3 regions of the Bradyrhizobium sp. Cp5.3 genome follow, and region 3 is predicted to be linked to each of the others. Evidence: predicted binding sites of a transcription regulator. Region 3 holds the regulator's gene; each other region holds the start of a gene.
What was found. The regulator PhoB, encoded in region 3, activates phosphate uptake and scavenging genes when phosphate is short. The targets are predictions, from matches to a motif close to TGTCATNNANCTGTCAT.
Positions count from the first base shown of each region.

Region 1: a site for PhoB is predicted at 2,522-2,538, ahead of K289_RS0129555 (Orn/Lys/Arg decarboxylase N-terminal domain-containing protein). Genes of this name have one in related genera too.
Region 2: a site for PhoB is predicted at 2,314-2,330, ahead of K289_RS0110215 (RNA degradosome polyphosphate kinase). Genes of this name have one in related genera too.

Region 1 covers NZ_AUFA01000029.1:27,418-31,539, forward strand. Annotated here, with positions in the region: gene K289_RS0129550 (GNAT family N-acetyltransferase) at 1-113, opposite strand, end outside; gene K289_RS0129555 (Orn/Lys/Arg decarboxylase N-terminal domain-containing protein) at 120-2,477, opposite strand; gene K289_RS0129560 (Lrp/AsnC family transcriptional regulator) at 2,590-3,069, opposite strand; gene ald (alanine dehydrogenase) at 3,213-4,122, shown strand, end outside.
Region 2 covers NZ_AUFA01000005.1:45,834-49,955, forward strand. Annotated here, with positions in the region: gene purM (phosphoribosylformylglycinamidine cyclo-ligase) at 1-788, opposite strand, end outside; gene K289_RS0110205 (CDP-alcohol phosphatidyltransferase family protein) at 942-1,484, shown strand; gene K289_RS0110210 (DnaA ATPase domain-containing protein) at 1,585-2,262, shown strand; gene K289_RS0110215 (RNA degradosome polyphosphate kinase) at 2,406-4,122, shown strand, end outside.
Region 3 covers NZ_AUFA01000001.1:243,718-247,839, forward strand. Annotated here, with positions in the region: gene K289_RS0101155 (aspartate aminotransferase family protein) at 1-39, opposite strand, end outside; gene K289_RS0101160 (GcrA family cell cycle regulator) at 495-1,007, shown strand; gene phoB (phosphate regulon transcriptional regulator PhoB) at 1,247-1,954, opposite strand; gene phoU (phosphate signaling complex protein PhoU) at 1,969-2,685, opposite strand; gene pstB (phosphate ABC transporter ATP-binding protein PstB) at 2,697-3,518, opposite strand; gene pstA (phosphate ABC transporter permease PstA) at 3,515-4,122, opposite strand, start outside.

The DNA of each region.
Region 1 (4,122 bases), on a different contig from region 3:
CCGTGGCGGACGTGATGGCGGTAGATCGCCAGCATCGCCTCGACATCGCCCTCGCGTGAGGGCCGGACCAGGACCGGCTCGTCATCCGCACGCATCACGCTCGTTCCGTTCATCGGCGGCTACTCGGCGACGACGTAGGTATAGAGTCCGATGCGGCCGGCGGCATCGATCTCCTTGTAGACGCCCTGGATCTCGACCTCGAAGCCCGGAAACGTGTTGAAGCAGGTCTCGAACATCTTGAGATAATCGATCATGGGCTTGGCCCGTTCCGTCAGCCGCTCGCCGGGCACGATGGTGGCGATGCCGGGCGGATAGACCACGAAGGGCGTGGTCGCGATGCGCCCCGCGATCGCCTCGATCGGCAGATAGTCGACGTCGTTGCGGATCAGGCGTCGCGCCGCGTCGCGCGGCGACATTGCGATCTCCGGCAGATGCTCGGGCAGGAACTGCCGTGCCTGCAGCGCGCTGACGTCGGCCTTGCGGAAGAAGCGGTGCATCTCGGCGCAGAGATCGCGCAGCCGCACGCCGGCATAGCGCGCCTGCCGCCGCTGATAGAATTCCGGAATGGCGTCGGCCAGCAGCGCATTGTCGTCGTGCAGCTTCTTGAAGGCGACGAGGCCTGAGATCAGCGTGCCGGCCTTGCTCGCCTCGACGCCCGGCGTGAGCAGGAAGAGCAGGGAGTTGAGGTCATTCTTCTCGGGGACGATGCGGTTCTCGCGCAGGAATTGCGCGACGACCGGGGCGGGTATGCCATGTTCCGCATAGGCGCCGGTGGTGCGGTCGAAGCCGGGGGTGAGCAGCGTCAGCTTGTTCGGATCGGTCATGGCAAAGCCTTCGGTCATGCCCGGAAAGCCGTGCCAGGTGTTGTCGGGCGAGAGCTGCCACAGAGCGGGATTGGTGGCGAGCTCATCGGTCGAGAGCGTCTCCCAGGCGACCTTGTGCACGGCGCCGGGGCGGCTGACATCGGGAATGGCAATGCGATCGGGGACGAAGGGTTCGAAGAACCAGCGCCGTTCCGGGTTCTGCTCCTTCTCCTCGAACTCGCGGCCCATGGCGCGGATCTTCTTGCGCAGCTCGATGCCGAGCCGGATCGTGTCGTCCCACAACACTTCGCCGGAGCGGCCCTTCATCATCTGCGCGCCGACGTCGAGGGAGGCGAACAGCGGATAGAACGGCGAGGTCGAGGCGTGCTGCATGAAGCTCTCGTTGAAGCGGCGGTGCTCGACGCGCCGCTTCTGGCCGCGGATATGACGGTCGCGGATGTGGATCTGCGAGGCCTGCGAGAAACTGGCAAGCTGCTTGTGGGTCGACTGCGTCGCGATGATGCCGGGGGCATCGGGCGAAAGGTTCGACAGCCCCATCGCGAAGCGGCCGGCATAGAGCGGGTGGAACTTCATGAAGCCGGCCCAAGCCTCGTCGAACAGGATGTACTCGCAGAGATGGCCGATGCGCTTCAGGATCATCTCGGCGCTGTGGATCGAGCCGTCATAGGTGCACTGCTCGACCACGGCGACGCGGAACGGCCGTTCCTTGCGCCAGGCGTCGCGGTCCTCGACCAGCGGATGGTTGCGAATCGCCTCCCGCAGGGCCTTCTCGTCCAGCGCGTCCCAGCGCATCGGGCCGATCAGGCCCCAGGCGTTGCGGATGGTCGGGACATAGACTGGGATGCCGCCGTTGATCATCAGCGCGCCGTGATGGGCGGCCTTGTGGTTGTTGCGGTCGAACAGCACGAGATCGCCGTCGGTGACGAGCGCGCCGAGCGCGACCTTGTTGGAGGTCGAAGTGCCGTTGAGCACGAAATAGGTCTTCTCCGCGCCGAAGATCTGGGCGGCCTCCTTCTGCGCCTTCAGCGCCGGGCCTTCATGGGTGAGGAGGTCGCCGAGGTCGAGCACCGAATTGTCGAGGTCGTCGCGGAACACGGACTCGCCGAGATGCTCGACGAAGACGCGGCCGATCGGGCTGCGGCTGTAGAACATGCCGCCATTGTGGCCCGGGCAGGTCCAGAGCTGGTTGCCTTCCTCGGCATAGTCGACCAGCGCGCCGAAGAACGGCGTCTTCAATGTCTCCGCATATTGCTTGAGCCGGCTGATCAGGTTCTTGGCGATGAAGGGCGGGGTCTCCTCGGAGAGGAAGACGTAGCCGTCGATGAAGTCGAGCACCTCGACCGGAAGGTCCTCGAACCGCTTGCGCCGAATCAGGAGGATGATCGGGAAGTCGAGACCGCGGCGACGCATCAGGTTGATCAGCGCCGACGTCTTGCCCTCAAGGCCCTTCTTGCCCCAGTCGACCACCATGCAGCCGATCGCGGCATCTGTCTGCACCGCGATCTCGGCGTCCTCCAGCTTGCGGGCCCGGACCACTTCGAAGCCGGAGCGCTGGATCTCCTCGATGATCTGGTTGAAGCGGATGCCTTCGAGGTCGTCGGCGTCGAACACCGGTGCGGCGAAGAGGAAGTTGAAGCGCTTGAAATAGTCCATGTCAGGTCCCGAATGTGCCAGAGCGACAGGTCTCGGCACATTCGATGACAGTTCTATGACAACGGCGGCCGGCCGGCGTTTTTGCCAGTCACGACGCGGAGAGAGGCGTCCGCTAGCGCTTCGCCTCGCCGAACACCACCGTCGGCACAGCGCGATTGACGATCTCGCGCAGCGCGAAGCTCGATTGCACCCGCGCCACGCGCGGCAGCCGTGACAGCTCGGTGCGGTGGATGCGCTCGAAATCCTGGATGTCGCGGGCAAGCACGATGAGGATGTAGTCGTCGGTGCCGGACATCAGGAAGCAGCGCACGACGGAGGGGCACTTCACCACCTCCGCCTCGAAGGCCTTCAGCGCGTCATCGCTCTGGCTCTCCAGCGCGATGCGGACCAGCACCGTAATGGTAAGGCCGAATTGGGTCAGATCGAGCGCGGCCTGATAGGCCTGGATATAGCCATCGTCCTCCAACGCCTTCTGTCGCCGCGCCAGCGCCGTGCTCGACAGGCCGACTTTGTTGGCCAGCTCGGTGTGGCTGGCCCGCGCATTGGTGGTGAGTTCCGCAAGGATCGCGAGGTCTTTCCGGTCGAGGGCCAAGGTTTCGTTTCCAGCGTGAAAGGGCGCTTCAGCGCCGGAAACCGGCGCCGGGACCACGAAACTAGCGGATATTCGCATGAAACCAAACCGCGCCTGCCGCTACGATCAACAAAAGAATCAACATGTTGGCAAAGGAGCTCGCGATGCGCGTCGGTGTCCCCAGGGAGATCAAGGTGCAGGAATATCGCGTCGGGCTCACCCCGGGCGCCGTTCGCGAATATGTCGCGGCGGGGCACCAGGTCACGGTCGAAACCGGCGCCGGTGGCGGCATCGGCGCCTCCGACGAGGTCTACCAGCGGGCAGGGGCCACGATCGCCGCGAGCGCCCGCGAGATCTTCGCCAAGTCCGACATGATCGTGAAGGTGAAGGAGCCGCAACGAAGCGAATGGGCCCAGCTCCGTGAAAGCCAGATCCTTTTTACTTATCTCCATCTCGCGCCGGATCCCGAACAGGCCAAGGGCTTGCTCGCTTCCGGTTGCACCGCGATCGCCTATGAAACGGTCACGGACGCGAATGGGCGCCTCCCCCTGCTCGCGCCGATGAGCGAAGTCGCCGGCCGCCTCGCCATCGAGGCCGCCGGCGCTGCGCTCAAGCGTTCGGCCGGCGGCCGCGGCTTGCTCCTGGGCGGCGTGCCCGGTGTGCAGCCGGCGCGGCTCGTCGTGCTCGGCGGCGGCGTGGTAGGAACGCAGGCCGCCCGCATGGCGGCGGGGCTTGGTGCCGAAGTCACGGTGATCGATCGCTCAGTTCCTCGTCTGCGCCAACTGGATGATGTTTTTCTCGGGCGGGTGCGCACTCGCTTTTCGACCATCGAGGCGGTCGAGGAGGAGGTGTTCGCCGCCGACGTCGTGATCGGCGCGGTGCTGGTGCCCGGTGCCAGTGCGCCAAAACTCGTGACGCGCGCGATGCTGAAATCGATGAAGCCGGGCGCCGTGCTGGTCGACGTTGCGATCGACCAGGGCGGCTGCTTCGAGACCTCGCATCCGACCACGCACGCTGATCCGACCTACGAGGTCGACGGCATCGTGCATTATTGCGTCGCCAACATGCCGGGCG
Region 2 (4,122 bases), on a different contig from region 3:
GGAATGTTGTCGGTGAAGCCGCCGCCGGTGATGTGGGCGAGCCCCTTCACCGCGCCGGTCTCGCGGATCGCGCGCAGGCAGGATTTGACGTAGAGCCGCGTCGGCGTCAGCAGCGCGCCACCGAGGGTCATGACCGGCGAGAACGGCGCCTTCGCCTCGAAGCCGAGGCCGGACTGCTCGACGACCTTTCGCACCAGCGAGAAGCCATTGGAATGGACGCCGGAGGACGCAAGGCCAATCACGGCATCGCCCGCGGCAATGTCCTTGCGCGGCAGGAGCGTGCCGCGCTCGGCGGCGCCGACGGCAAAGCCGCCGAGATCGTAATCCCCGTCCTTGTACAGGCCCGGCATCTCGGCCGTCTCGCCGCCGATCAAGGCACAGCCGGACTCGCGGCAGCCCTCGGCCACACCTGCGACGATCGCGGCGGTGGCCTCCGGGTCGAGCTTGCCGCAGGCAAAATAGTCGAGGAAGAACAACGGCTCGGCGCCCTGCACCACGAGATCGTTGACGCTCATGGCGACGAGGTCGATGCCGATCCCGCCATGCAGGCCGGTCTCGATCGCGATCTTGACCTTGGTGCCGACGCCGTCCGTCGCGGCGACCAGGACGGGGTCCTTGAAGCCGGCCGCCTTGAGGTCGAACAGGCCGCCGAAACCGCCGATTTCGGCGTCGGCGCCGGGGCGAGCGGTGGCGCGCACCATCGGCTTGATCAGGTCGACCAAGCGGTTGCCCGCATCGATGTCGACGCCTGAATCGGCGTAAGTGAGGCCGTTTTTGCGGTCGGTCATGCCCGATTTCCAGTGGGTTTGCGGCTGGTTACGTCGAATTCCGGGGACACGCAATGGCTCGCATGGCGCCCGGGGCTATACTATGTAGATATCAACCGGTTCAGCCTTCAAAGGGTCGGATTTGAGGTCAGACAAGGTGCCAGGAAGCGCCGCGTGAGTATCCCGAACATCATTACCCTTGGCCGTATCATGCTGGTCCCGATCATCGTCTGGGCCATCGTGTCGAGCCAAATGGAAGTGGCGTTCGCGGTGTTCCTGATCGCCGGCATCAGTGACGCCGTCGACGGTTTCCTGGCCAAGCGCTTCAACATGAGGAGCGAGCTCGGCGCCCTGCTCGACCCCCTCGCGGACAAGGCGCTGCTGGTCTCGATCTACCTGGCACTCGGCATCTGGGGCGACATCCCGCGCTGGATCGTGATCCTGGTGGTGTCGCGCGACATCATGATCGTGGCCGCCGTGATCGTGTCCTGGCTGTTCGACAAGCCGGTCGAGATGAAGCCGTCGATGGTGTCCAAGCTCAACACCGCGGCCCAGGTGGCCTATGCGGCCTTGGTGCTGGCCGCCCTCGCCTTCGGCTTCAGGCCGGCACCCTATGATATTATCCTGATGGGCTTCGTAACGGTCTTCACACTGTCCTCGGTGTCGCTCTATCTCGTCGAGTGGCTGCGGCACATGAGCACCATCGAGGCAAAATGAGCGGCCCAGCAAATGGGCCAAATCGAGTTGAACGAGCAGCGCTCGATCCGTCAGACCCCTTCAAGTGAGGCCGGCACGCCCGGCATGGAGCAAAGCAAGCGTGGCAGGCCGCGTTCATCCCCGACAGTTGGCGTTTTCGCTTCCGCATGCGGAGAGCCTCAGCCGGGACAATTTCCTTGAAGGGCCTGCCAACGCGGCCGGTCTCGCCTTGATCGATGGCTGGCCGGAATGGCCGAACCGGATCATGTGGCTGGCCGGCCCGGAAGGATCGGGCAAGAGCCACCTCGCCGCGATCTGGGCCGAGGAGGCCGGTGCCCGCTCGACCACGGCCAATGCGCTGACCGCGTCTACCGTGCCGGGGGCACTGGCGACGGGTGCGCTGGTGGTTGAGGATCTCAGGGTTGGGGCCTTCGACGAGCGCGCCCTCTTCCACCTGATGAATCTGGCCCGCGAGGACGGCGCTTATGTCCTCTTCACCGGACGCGAACTTCCGGCCGCGCTCGACATTGAGCTACGCGACCTGCGCTCGCGCCTGCGCGCCGTGCCAGCGATCTCGCTGCTGCCGCCGGACGACCAGCTGTTCCGCGGCCTGATCGTAAAGTTCTGCGCCGACCGCCAGCTCACGGTCGACGAGAGCGTGGTCAGCTACCTTGCCACCCGCCTGGAGCGGTCCTCGGCCGCCGCCCGGCGCGCGGTAGAGCTGCTGGACAGCGAGGCGCTGCGGCTCGGCCGGCCCGTGACCCGGGCGCTCGCCGCCGACCTGCTGCGCGATGCCTGACCGGGCCGCCCTTCCGACGCCGCTTGACGCGGCCGGGCGGCGGAACATCAATGTCATCGAAACGTCATCGCCTTAACACATGCTCCCGCCGGTTTTGCGCGTAAGTCGCAAAAGTAAGGCGAGACAAGATGGACCGACTTCTGATGGAATCCGCGCAAGCTATTGAAGTAAAAGAGAAAGCTCCGGAAGCCGAAGGACTGCCGGCGATCGCCACGAGCCCTGAGCGATTCATCAACCGCGAGCTCTCCTGGCTGCATTTCAATCGCCGCGTCCTCGAAGAATCGGTCAATGCCCACCATCCGGTGCTGGAGCGGGTGCGATTCCTGTCGATTTCGGCAAATAACCTCGACGAATTCTTTATGGTCCGCGTCGCCGGCATCAAGGCCCAGGTACGCGAGGGCATTCCCGAGCGCAGCCCCGACGGCCTGACGCCGTCCGAACAGCTCGCGCTGATCAACCGCACCGTCTCCCAGCTTGCCAGCGACCAGCAGGCGATCTGGCGCGACCTGCGCGGCACCCTCGCCGACGTCGGCATCGTGCTGGTCGACGGCAAGGACGTCACCAAATCCGAGCGGATCTGGCTCGAGGACTACTTCCTCAACAACGTGTTCCCGCTGCTGACGCCGCTGGCGATCGACCCTGCGCACCCCTTCCCGTTCATTCCGAGCCTCGGCTTCACTATCGCGCTACAACTAACGCGCGCTGCCGACGGCAAGCAGATGAACGCGCTGATCCGCATGCCCGGCAAGATCGACCGCTTCATCCGCATGCCCGGTGACGGCAAGGTCCGGCTGATCTCGCTCGAACAGGCCACCGCCCTGTTCATCAACCGCCTGTTCCCCGGCTACAATCTTCACGGCCAGGGCGCCTTCCGCATCATCCGCGACTCCGAAATGGAAATCGAGGAAGAGGCCGAAGACCTCGTCCGCGTGTTCGAGACCGCACTGAAGCGCCGCCGCCGCGGATCGGTGATCCGGCTCGAGATCGATGCCAAGACACCGGAGGAGCTGCGCAGCTTCGTGCAGCATGCGCTGTCCGCCGCCGACGACGAGGTCTTCCTCGTGGATGGCGTGCTCGCCATGAACGAGCTCTCGCAGCTCACCCGCCTCGACCGGCCCGACCTCGAATTCACCCCTTACGTGCCGCGCCATCCCGAGCGTGTGCGCGAGCATGGCGGCGACATCTTTGCCGCGATCCGGCAGAAGGACCTGATCGTCCACCACCCCTACGAATCCTTCGACGTGGTGGTCCAGTTCCTGCAGCAGGCGGCGCGCGACCCCGACGTCGTCGCGATCAAGCAGACGCTCTATCGCACCTCCAACAACTCGCCGATCGTGCGCGCGCTCGCGGAAGCCGCCGAGGCCGGCAAGTCCGTCACCGCGCTGATCGAGCTGAAGGCGCGCTTCGACGAGGAGGCCAATATCCGCTGGGCGCGCGACCTCGAGCGCGCCGGCGTGCAGGTCGTTTACGGCTTCCTCGAACTCAAGACTCACGCCAAGCTTTCGATGGTGGTGCGCCGCGAGGGCGGCATCCTCACCACCTATGTCCATACCGGCACCGGCAACTACCATCCGGTCACTGCGCGCATCTACACCGACCTCTCCTACTTCACCTCGGATCCGACCATCGGCCGCGACGCCGCGCGCGTGTTCAACTTCATCACCGGCTATGCGGCGCCGAGCGATCTGGAAAAGATGGCGGTGTCGCCGCTGACGCTGCGCGGACGCATCATCGAGCACATCCAGGCCGAGACCGCGCATGCGCGGCACGGCCGGCCCGGCGCGGTCTGGATGAAGATGAACGCGCTGGTCGACCCCGACATCATCGACGCGCTCTACGAGGCCTCGCAGGCTGGCGTCC
Region 3 (4,122 bases):
GAAAACGGGAAGCAGATGCGGCGCGGCGCTCTTGGTCATGGCTGTCACTTGGTGTTGAGGACGGCCTCAACGCGCATTGCGCAGCGCACCAATGACCGTCCCGGAAAACGAAACGTGCCGCCTTTTCAGGGCGGCACGTGAGGGCATCTTATGCCTGGCAGAACGGGAGTCAATGCCGCCGGCAAGCCTCGGGAAACGCAGAATCCGTAGTCTTGCGGTGCCTATTTTGTGGTGGTTTCGCTACGGAACATGTGGAAGCGAGTCGGCGGACTCTTGCGCGTGAGTCACGCCATATTGTAGCGTTTGGCTTGTCAGATACGACATCTCGTGCAGCGGTTCTGATCCTCTAAGTCCTCATGTACCGGCGTAAACGTTCGGGCGTTCTAGTCGCGCCCGGCGAGCCTTAAGGGATTCTGGCGGCACGGGTTTTTCGAGGCTTAGGCAATCGCTGCGAGGCCCCAGGATGGCTGGCGCGCGGCGAGGGAAAGGGTGCAATGACGGTTTTGACCTGGTCCGACGATCGCGTCGAGCAGTTGAAAAAGCTCTGGGAGGCCGGACTTTCGGCCAGCCAGATCGCAGCCGAGCTCGGCAATGTGACCCGCAATGCCGTGATCGGCAAAGTGCACAGGCTCGGCCTGTCCGGCCGCGCCAAGAGCCCGTCTTCGGCAGCTCCGCGGCCGCGCAAGGCGCGTCCCGCGCAGCACATGATGCGGGTGTCCCGTCCGATCTCGCGCGGCAACACCGCGCTGGCGCAGGCCTTCGAGGTCGAGGTGGAGCCCGATCCGGTCACCTACGACAACGTGGTGCCGATGAGCCAGCGGCTGTCGCTGCTCGAGCTGAACGAGGCGACCTGCCACTGGCCGGTTGGCGATCCCTCGAGCCCGGATTTCTTCTTCTGCGGCGGCAGGGCGCTCTCGGGCCTGCCCTACTGCGCCCAGCACTCGCGCGTCGCCTACCAGCCGGCAGCCGACCGCCGCCGCGCCCCGGCGAAGCCGGGCACGCGCTGAGCTAGCTTTCGTCGACGATCAGGATGAGGCCGTCACGCGACGACGGCCCAGTCAAACTCCGCGTCGTCTCGGCGAAAGCCGGGAGCCATTACCGCCAGCGGATGTGATGACGGGGACTCGGAGTTACCCTCTTCGCGCAACAACTGCGCCCTGGGGCGATGCGTCCCGCGCCCCGTGCGCAATTGCGCACCAGGCCCGGACGACGAGATTGTGGCGACAGCCCGCCAACCTGTCAGACCTTAAGTCTGCTCCGCCTTCGCGAAACGATCATCCAGCGCATAGCCGGCACCACGCACGGTGCGGATCGGGTCCTGTTCGCGGCCGAGATTGAGCAGCTTGCGAAGGCGGCCGATATGCACGTCGACAGTGCGCTCGTCGATGTAGATGTCGCGGCCCCAGACGCTGTCGAGCAGCTGCTCGCGCGAGAACACGCGGCCCGGATGCTCCAGGAAGAACTCCAGGAGGCGATACTCGGTCGGACCGAGATCGATCGGCCGGCCCGAACGCGCCACGCGGCGCTTTTCGCGGTCGAGCTCGATGTCGCCATAGGCGAGCACCGTGGCGAGCCGCTCGGGGCTTGCACGTCGGAGCAGACCCTTCACGCGCGCCAGGAGCTCCGGCACCGAGAACGGCTTGACGATGTAGTCGTCGGCGCCGGTCGCAAGGCCACGTACCCGCTCGCTCTCCTCGCCGCGCGCGGTGAGCATGATGATCGGGAGCTGCTTGGTCTCGGGCCGGGCACGCAACCGCCGGCACAGCTCGATGCCGGACAGGCCCGGCAGCATCCAGTCGAGCACGATCAGATCGGGTATGTGTTCCTTGAGGCGGGTGTCGGCATCGTCGCCGCGCATCACCGTCTCGACGTCATAGCCGTCGCCTTCGAGGTTGTAACGGAGCAGCTCGGTCAGAGCTTCTTCGTCTTCAACCACCATAATGCGTGCGCCCATGGGGTCGTCGCTCCTTAGCTATTCGGGACCGTCGTGGCGAAGGTCGTCATGTCGCCCTTCGGCCGCTTGTCGGCGATGGCCTGGCCTTCGATCATGTAGAACACGGTTTCGGCAATGTTGGTGGCGTGGTCGCCGATCCGTTCGATGTTCTTGGCGCAGAACATCAGGTGGATGCAGAAGGAGATGTTGCGCGGATCCTCCATCATATAGGTGAGGAGCTCGCGGAACAGCGAGGTGCAGATGGCGTCGACTTCCTCGTCACCCTTCCACACCGCCATCGCCGCCGGCAGATCGTGCGCGGCATAGGCGTCCAGCACCGACTTGACCTGCTGCTGCACGAGGTCGGTCATATGCTCCAGGCCGCGGAACAGCTTGAGCGGATGAAAGTCCGTCTCCAGCGCTGCGACGCGCTTGCCCATGTTCTTGGCGAGGTCGCCGATGCGTTCGAGGTCGGTCGCCACGCGCATCGCGCCGACGATCTCGCGCAGGTCGACCGCCATCGGCTGGCGGCGGGCGATGGTCAGGACGGAGCGCTCCTCGATCTTCTTCTGCAGCGCGTCGATCTCGGTATCACCGGCGACCACACGTTGACCGAGCGCGACATCGCGGCGGATCAGCGCATCGACGGAATCGACGATCATGCGCTCGGCGAGCCCGCCCATCTCCGCGACCAGCCGGGTGAGCTCCTGCAGGTCGGTGTCGAAGGCCTTTGCGGTGTGTTCGGAACCCATATCCTGTCTCCTCAGCCGAAGCGGCCGGTGATGTAATCCTGCGTGCGCCGATCGGTCGGCGACGTGAAGATCTTGCTGGTGTCGTCGAACTCGATCAGCTCGCCGAGATACATAAAGGCGGTCTTGTCGGAGACGCGCGCCGCCTGCTGCATGTTGTGGGTGACGATCGCGATCGTGTAATTCTCGGACAGCTCCTGGATCAGCTCCTCGACCTTGGCGGTCGAGATCGGGTCCAGCGCCGAGCAGGGCTCGTCGAACAGGATCACCTCGGGCCGCACCGCGACGGTGCGCGCGATGCAGAGGCGCTGCTGCTGGCCGCCGGAGAGCGAGAGGCCCGAGGCGTTGAGCTTGTCCTTGACCTCGTTCCAGAGCGCGCCGCCGCGCAGCGCCTTCTCGACGCGGTCGTCCATCTCGGACTTCGATATCTTCTCATAGAGGCGGATGCCGAAGGCGATGTTCTCGTAGATCGTCATCGGGAACGGCGTCGGCTTCTGGAACACCATGCCGACGCGGGCGCGCAGCAAATTGAGGTCGAGCTTGGGATCGAGAATGTTGGTCTGGTCGAGCATGAGCTGACCGGTGACGCGCTGACCCGGATAGAGGTCGTACATCCGGTTGAAGATGCGCAGCAGGGTCGACTTGCCGCAGCCCGACGGGCCGATGAACGCCGTGACGCGGTTGGTGCCGAGCGTGAGGTTGATGTTCTTCAGCGCGTGGTGCTCGCCGTAATAGAAGTTGAGGTTGCGCACCGTCACCTTGGCCGGGGCTTCCGGCAGCGGTTGCTGCGACGCCAGGTGACCGTTGGCACTCACGGATACGGAAAGATCGGTCATTTTGCGGTCCTCTCGGCGCCAAGGATGCGCGCGCCAATGTTCAGGGCAAGCACGGTGAGCGTGATCAGCAGCGCGCCGCTCCAGGCAAGCTGCTTCCAGTAGGCGTACGGGCTCTGCACGAAGTTGTTGATGGTGACCGGCAGGTTCGCCATCGTCTTGTTCAGGCTCAGGCTGAAGAACTGGTTCGACAGCGCGGTGAAGAGCAACGGCGCGGTTTCGCCGGCGACGCGGGCGGTCGCCAGCAGCACGCCGGTGATGAGGCCGGAGCGCGCGGCACGGTAGGCGATCCGCTTGATCACCAGCGAGCGCGGCAGGCCGAGGGCGGAGGCCGCTTCACGCAGCGCATTCGGCACCAAGAGCAGCATGTCCTCGGTCGTGCGCAGCACCACCGGGATCACGATCACGGCGAGCGCGAGACTGCCGGCGATTGCCGAGAAACCGCGCATCGGCACCACCACCGCACCGTAGATGAACAGACCGATGATGATCGAGGGCGCGCTGAGCAGGATGTCGTTGATGAAGCGGATCACCGAGGTCAGCTTGTCGTTGCGGCCGTACTCGGCAAGGTAGGTGCCGGCGAACAGGCCGAGGGGCGCGCCGATGC